2 linked regions of the Salipiger sp. CCB-MM3 genome follow. The protein of the gene in region 2 interacts with the protein of the main gene of each other region in a pairwise test. Links are inferred from orthologs where the notes say so. Each region holds a gene or a part of one and is shown on either strand. Other genes may lie near its edges. The genes, in order: ileS and AYJ57_RS03505.

What was found.
Region 1: the proteins of AYJ57_RS03505 (region 2) and ileS interact in binary tests that used the Escherichia coli proteins (3 or more experiments, as listed by UniProt). The link is inferred for Salipiger sp. CCB-MM3 from one-to-one orthologs.

Annotation. Positions count from the first base shown.
Region 1 is NZ_CP014596.1:350,786-354,542, reverse strand. Bases 295-3,737 are described here. They hold ileS (isoleucine--tRNA ligase), read right to left. Parts: upstream 3,414-3,737; coding sequence 495-3,413; downstream 295-494. Other genes in these bases: AYJ57_RS15505 (hypothetical protein), read left to right, coding at 295-372. Outside these bases: more of AYJ57_RS15505, read left to right, coding at 1-294. UniProt on the Escherichia coli protein: Catalyzes the attachment of isoleucine to tRNA(Ile). As IleRS can inadvertently accommodate and process structurally similar amino acids such as valine, to avoid such errors it has two additional distinct tRNA(Ile)-dependent editing activities.
Region 2 is NZ_CP014595.1:718,713-721,980, reverse strand. What follows is about bases 34-2,987. They hold AYJ57_RS03505 (HyaD/HybD family hydrogenase maturation endopeptidase), read left to right. Parts: upstream 34-1,180; coding sequence 1,181-1,795; downstream 1,796-2,987. Other genes in these bases: AYJ57_RS03490 (hydrogenase expression/formation protein), read left to right, coding at 2,569-2,987; AYJ57_RS03495 (hydrogenase accessory protein), read left to right, coding at 2,141-2,551; AYJ57_RS03500 (HypC/HybG/HupF family hydrogenase formation chaperone), read left to right, coding at 1,795-2,115; cybH (Ni/Fe-hydrogenase, b-type cytochrome subunit), read left to right, coding at 125-901; AYJ57_RS03515 (hypothetical protein), read left to right, coding at 34-120. In the rest of the region: more of AYJ57_RS03515, read left to right, coding at 1-33; more of AYJ57_RS03490, read left to right, coding at 2,988-3,268.

The sequences.
Region 1 (3,757 bases), on a different replicon or contig from region 2:
ATGTTCCGCAATTTTCGCACCTTCACACGCGAGGTCACCAATCTGCCGGACGGCATCAGGACGGTGACGCGCTCCTCCGATCCAGAGGTGATGGGCGTGCTCGTCAGCCATGTCACCGGGATGATCGCGAGGGTCGAGGCGGGGGACGATCCCAAGGTCTTCATCCAGAGCCCGACGCTCGACATCTTCTTCGCCCGCCCCGAGGCGATCGACACGCAGATCGAGGTGACGGACTCCGGGATCATCGTCACCCAGACCTCGGATGATCCGCAGATGGTGGCGGCGCTGCACACCCATGCCGCCGAGGTTTCGGACATGGCCGCACGCGGCATGCAGGCGGTGCACGAGCGGATGATGCATCAGGGCGGCTGAGCCGCCCGCTTCCCGAATTGCAAAAAGGGCCGGGGTGATCGCCACCCCGGCCCTTTCATCTTTCCCCAAATACTCACCTTCCGCCCGCACCGCCAAAGCGGCGACGGGCAGGGGCGCCTCGCTTACCCCAGCGCTTCGTCGCAGCGCGCGCAGGTGGACGAATGGCTGTGCGTGCCCACATCGGGGAGGATCTTCCAGCAGCGCTGGCATTTCTCGCCCTCGGCCTTTTCAAAGACCACGCCCACATTCGGCACATCGGCCATGCGGAAGGCCTCTGCCGGGGCCGGATCGGCGGTTAGCGCGACGTTCGAGGTGATGCAGATATCCTCGAAAGCGACCGACTTCAGCGCCTCGAGCATGTCCGCGTCCTCCACATGCACCACCGGGGCCGCTTCGAGCGAGGCGCCGATGACCTTCTCGGTGCGCTGCAGCTCCAGCGCCGCTGTGACCGCGCGGCGAGCAAGGCGCACCTTGCCCCATTTCTCGGCCAGCGCGGCATCGCGCCAGTCCGCCGGGGTGGCGGGGAAGTCTTGCAGGTGCACCGAGCTTTGCTCGCCCGGGAAGCGGTCCAGCCAGACGTCTTCCATGGTGAAGGGCAGCACCGGCGCGAGCCATGTGGTCAGACGGTGGAACAGCAGGTCCATGACCGTGCGGGCGGCCTTGCGGCGGGCGGTGTCGCCGTCGCAGTAAAGCGCGTCCTTGCGGATGTCGAAGTAGAAGGCCGACAGATCCACGGTGCAGAAGGTGAAGACCTGCTGGAACACGTGCTGGAAGTCATAGGCGCGGTAGCCCTCGCGCACCACCTCGTCGAGCTCGGCCAGACGGTGCAGCACCCAGCGCTCCAGCTCGGGCATGTCGGCGGCGTCGACCCGGTCGCTTTCCTCGAAGTGGCCAAGCGCGCCGAGCATGAAGCGCATGGTGTTGCGCAGGCGGCGGTAGCTGTCGGCCACACCCTTGAGGATCTCCGGCCCGATCCGCTGGTCGGCGGTGTAATCGGTCTGGGCGACCCAGAGGCGCAGGATGTCGGCGCCATACTGTTTGATCACCTCTTCGGGCACGATGGTATTGCCGAGCGATTTGGACATCTTGTTGCCCTTCTCGTCCAGCGTGAAGCCATGGGTGACCACGTTGCGATAGGGCGCGTGGCCGGTGGTGCCGACCGACTGCAGCAGCGAGCTGTGGAACCAGCCGCGGTGCTGGTCGGTGCCTTCCATGTAGACGTCGGCGATGCCGTCCTTGGTGCCATCGGCGCGGTCGCGCAGCACGAAGGCATGGGTCGAGCCGCTATCGAACCACACGTCGAGCACGTCGTAGACCTGCTCCCATTCATCGGCGTTGTAATCCGCACCAAGGAAGCGCTCCTTGGCGCCATCGGCGTACCAGCAATCGGCGCCCTCGGTCTCGAAGGCCTCGCAGATGCGCGCGTTCACCGCCGGGTCCTTCAGCAGGAAGCCCTCGTCGGTGGGCAGCGCGCCCTTTTTGGTGAAGCAGGTCAGCGGCACGCCCCAGGCGCGCTGGCGCGAGAGCACCCAGTCCGGACGCGCTTCCATCATCGAGTAAAGACGGTTGCGGCCCGATTGCGGTGTCCATTTCACCTGATCGATGCAGGTGAGGGCGCGATCCCGGATGGTCTTGCCGTTCTCGTCCTGCCCGTCCTGCACGTCGCGGTCGATGGCAGCGAACCACTGCGGCGTGTTGCGGAAGATCACCGGCGCCTTGGAGCGCCAGCTGTGCGGGTAGGAGTGGGTGACGCGGCCACGCGCGATGATGCCGCCAGCCTCGACCAGTTTGGCGATCACGGCGTTGTTGGCCTTGCCTTCCTTCCCCTTCTGATCGAACACGCGCAGCCCGGCAAAGAACGGCACATGCGGCAGGAACTCGGATTCCTCGCCCACGTTGTGGGTCATCCGGTCGATCCAGTTGCGCTTGACGAAGCACTCATAGTCGTCGGCACCGTGGCTGGGGGCGGTGTGCACAAAGCCGGTGCCCGCGTCGTCGGTGACATGGTCGCCGTCGATCATCGGCACGTCGTAGTCCCAGAAGCCCTCGGCGCCGTCGACGCCGCGCAGCGGGTGGGCGAGGGTCATGCCCGACAGCTCATCGGCCGAAATGCTGCGCTTGCGCGAGACCATATCGGGCTCGAGGCGGGCAGCTTTGAACACGTCGCCAGCCAGCTTGTCGGCCACGACGTAGAGATCGCCGACCGAGCACCAGCATTCCTCGGGGGTGCCGGTGACCTCGTAGAGGCCGTATTCGATCTGCGGGTGGTAGGCGACGGCCTTGTTCGACGGGATGGTCCAGGGGGTTGTGGTCCAGATCACCACGCGCGCGCCATCAAGCTCGCCGCCCGAGACGATTTTGAACGGCACCCAGATCGTGTGCGACTTGTGGTCGTGGTACTCGATCTCGGCCTCGGCCAGCGCGGTCTTTTCGACCGGCGACCACATGACCGGCTTCGAGCCCTGATAGAGCGTGCCGTTCATCAGGAACTTCTGGAACTCTTCCGCGATCACCCGCTCGGCGTGGAACGCCATGGTCAGATAGGGATCGTCCCAGTTGCCGGTGATGCCAAGGCGCTTGAACTCGTCGCGCTGGATGTCGACCCAGCCTTCGGCGAACTTGCGGCATTCCTGCCGGAAGTCGATGACCGGAACCTCGTCCTTGTTCTTGCCCTTCTTGCGGTACTGCTCTTCGATCTTCCACTCGATCGGCAGGCCGTGACAGTCCCAGCCCGGCACATAGCGCGCATCATGACCCATCATCTGGTGCGAGCGCACGATCATGTCCTTGATGGTCTTGTTCAGCGCGTGGCCGATGTGCAGGTGACCGTTGGCATAGGGCGGGCCGTCGTGCAGCGTGAAGGGCGTGCGCGCGCCGTCCTCGGCCTTGTCGCGGAGCCGGTCGTAGATGCCGATCTTGGCCCAACGCTCCAGCCATTCCGGCTCGCGCTTGGGCAGGCCCGCGCGCATCGGGAATTCGGTCTTCGGAAGGTTCAGCGTGTCCTTGTAGTCAGGCGTCTGGGTGGTGGTGTCGGCGCACATGTTCTGCGGTCCCGGAAATGATGTCGGATGTCTGAGAAAGGTCGGCGCGGCGGTCCATACGCCTTGTCCCGGCGGCTCTATTGATCAGAGCGCCGGGCATGTAATTCGAATGATGATCGCATTGCGGGGCATCATGCGCGCCTTATAGGCAAGCGACTCGCGATGGTCCAGAGCTTGCGCGCGGTGCCCAAGGCTGGTGCCGAAATACACGCCATGGGCGGAAATCCCCCGGTGACGCTGCGGCAGTCCGGCGCTCTGGCGCCGCCTGCCCCGAGGCGCTGGCGGGGATCGGCCAATGGCCCAAGCGGGATTTGGCGGCTGCGCGCCGAATTCCGCAATCACGA
Region 2 (3,268 bases):
GACGCGGCGCTGCCTGCGGATGGCGCGGCGCATTGGCTGCTCTCGCCGCTGCATGGGCTGGGGGTTCTGGCGCTGGCGGGCGTGCTGGTCTGGCGGCTTTACGCCGCGCGCCGGGAGTGAGCCCATGCCGGAGGACACGCTTCATACGCAAGGAGGGCAGGGCCAGACCCTGTCGACCCGCCCGCTGACCGGCGACGCGCGAGCCTCGGACATCGAAACCGTCCGCCGCCGCACCTCGGTCTTTGTCTACGAATGGCCGGTGCGGCTCTGGCATTGGATCAACGCGGCGCTGATCATGGTGCTGATCGGCACCGGCTGGTTCATCGCCTCGCCGCTGCCGACGATGAATTTCGCCGAGGCCACGCATCAGTTCGTCATGGGCTACATCCGCTTTGGCCATTTCGCCGCCGGGCAGATGCTGACCGTGGCCTTCCTTGGCCGGGTCTATTGGGCCTTTGTTGGCAACCATCATGCCAAGCAGCTGTTCTATGTGCCGGTCTGGAAGAAAAGCTGGTGGAAAGAAGTTGTCCACGAGCTGCGCTGGTACGCCTTCCTTGAGGATGTGCCGAAGAAATACGTGGGTCACAACCCGCTGGCGCAGGTGGCGATGTTCTTCTTCATGACGGTGGGCATCACCTTCATGCTGCTGACCGGCTGGGCGCTTTATGCCGAGGGTGCAGGGCAGGGATCGCTGCCCGATCTGGTCATGGGCTGGCTCATCGCGCTGGTGGGGAATACGCAAATTCTGCATTCCCTTCATCACCTTGGCATGTGGTTCATCGTGATCTTCATGATGATCCACATCTACGCCGCGATCCGCGAGGACATCATGTCGCGGCAGTCGATGGTCTCGACGATGATCTCGGGCCACCGCACCTTCAAGGACGATCTTCCGGACTGACTCCCCTCCCAAGACGGAAGACGTGGAAGCGGACCCTTCGGGGTCCGTTTCTTTGTGTGGAAGGTGGTTTTCCAATTTTGAGTATTTGTGGAAAGATGAATTCCGGTTAGCGTAGGTCAGTTCGGGGCGATTTTTAGGTTTTTGTTAAACATATCATGCAGATGCGGATTTTATCCGGGTGGGTGGAAATTCGCTGCCGTGGCGGAACGATGCCCTTAATTTCGAAAGGGCCAGCAGCTGAAAACACGGTTTTCGGCGCGCAAGCGGAGGGAGGGACATATGGCGCAAAAGGCGCTCATTCTCGGCATCGGTAACGTGCTCTGGGCGGACGAGGGCTTTGGTGTGCGCTGCGTCGAACATGTGGCCGCGACGCTGGCCTATGGGCCGGAGGTGACGGTGCTCGATGGCGGCACGCAGGGGCTCTACCTGCTGCCTTTCCTCGAAGAGGCTGACGTGATGGTCGTCTTTGACGCGGTGGATTACGGGCTGGAGCCCGGCACCATGAAGATCGTCGAGGGCGAGGAAGTGCCCGCCTTCATGGGCGCCAAGAAGATGAGCCTGCACCAGACCGGCTTTCAGGATGTGATCGCCACCGCGCAACTCATGGGCTACTGCCCCGGCGAGCTTGTGTTGATCGGCTGCCAGCCGGTCGAGCTTGAGGATTACGGCGGATCGCTGCGGCCCGAGGTGACGGCGCGCATCCCCGAGGCGGTGGCCATCGCCCGCGGCTGGCTGGCGGCGCGCGGCTTTGTGGCCGCCGAAGGCAGCACCGAGACACCAGATCTCGCCGATGCCTCGCTGCGCATGGACGCCTATGAGGCGGGCCGCCCGACCGAGGATGAGGCCTGCCGCAGCGGCGACGCGCGCTTCTTCCCGCAGAGCGGACGCGGCTGATGTGCGTCGGCATCCCCATGCAGATTCTTTCGGTCGAGGGCATCGCCGCCCGTGCCACGGGCGCCGAGGGCGAGGCGCTGATCGACCTGTCGCTCACCGGCCCGCTGGCCCCCGGCACATGGGTGCTGACCCATCTCGGCTGCGCCCGCGAGGTGATCTCGCCCGAAGAGGCGGCGCTGATCGCCGAGGCGCTGGCGGGGCTGCGCAGCCTCATGGCGGGGGGCAGCGCCGAGGGGGCCTTTGCCGATCTGGAAAACCGCAGCCCGGCGCTGCCCCCGCATCTGGAAGCGGCCCGCGCGGCCGGTTTGAGCAAGGCTTGAGGCCGCAATACGAGGAGTGACTGACATGGGCCATCCGCTGATCGACCGGCTGAGCACCGAGATGAACATGCCGCTGCTGGAGAGCATGGAGGCGCTGCGTGCCTTCACCGCGCGCGACGGGGCGCATGTGCTCTTTGTGCCCGGCGATCCCAAGCGCAACCTTGAAAGCGCCGATGTGGCGGTGATCCTGCCCGAGCTGCGCATGACCTTCCAAGGCGCTTTCGACTGCGCTGTGGTGGGCGATGCGATCGAGGCCGAACTGCGCGAGAGCGCCGGGGTGCTGAAGACGCCTTCGCTGATCTTCTACCGCGGCGGCACCTGTGTCGGCGGCATCCCCAAGGTGCGCGACTGGGACGACTACATGGCCCGCATCCCGCATCTTCTGGCGATCACACCCGAGCTTCCTCCGGCTTCCGAAGCCACCTCCGCGGCCTGAGCCGAAAGGACATCCCCATGGTCAGCAATTTCCACCTTCCGCCCGTCGGCTACGGCCCCGGCTCGCAGCCCGAGGATGAGGCCGAGCTGCAGTATATGTCGCTGCCGCAGGACATGCGCACCTTCACCGCCCATGTGCCGGATGTGGAGGCCAGCGCCGCGCTGGCCCCTGCGATGGGGCTGCTGGCGGCGCTGGCGGAGGCCGCCGAGCGTGTCGCTGGGGGCGGCGCGCCCGAGCGCTTCGATCTGAGCCCGCTGGACGCGGCGAACCGCAGGCTCGTCGCCGACACCATGCTGGAAGGCGAAGTGGCGATGAAGATCCGCGGCATCCCGGCGATCCGCGTGCAGGAGAGCGTTTTTGCGGGTGTCTGGATGCTGAGCGGGGCGGGGCTCGATGCGATCGAGATCGGCGCGGTGCCGGGCGCGGCGCGCAGCCGGGCGTTCGAGCCGTCGCGGCGGGGCAACTCCGAAAAGGCCGGTGTGGGGGTGGTCAACGCCCCGGCGCTGCTGGCCGAATTGCTGGACAAGAGCGCCGCCTACGCGGGCGCGACCCATGTGGTGAATATGACGCTGCTGCCGCACACCGAGGGCGATCTGGCATGGCTCGATGCGCGGCTTGGCGAGGGCTCTGTCGACATCCTGTCGCGCGGCTATGGCAATTGCCGGGTCACCGCCACCGCCACGCCCCACGTCTGGCGCGTGCGCTTCTACAACTCGA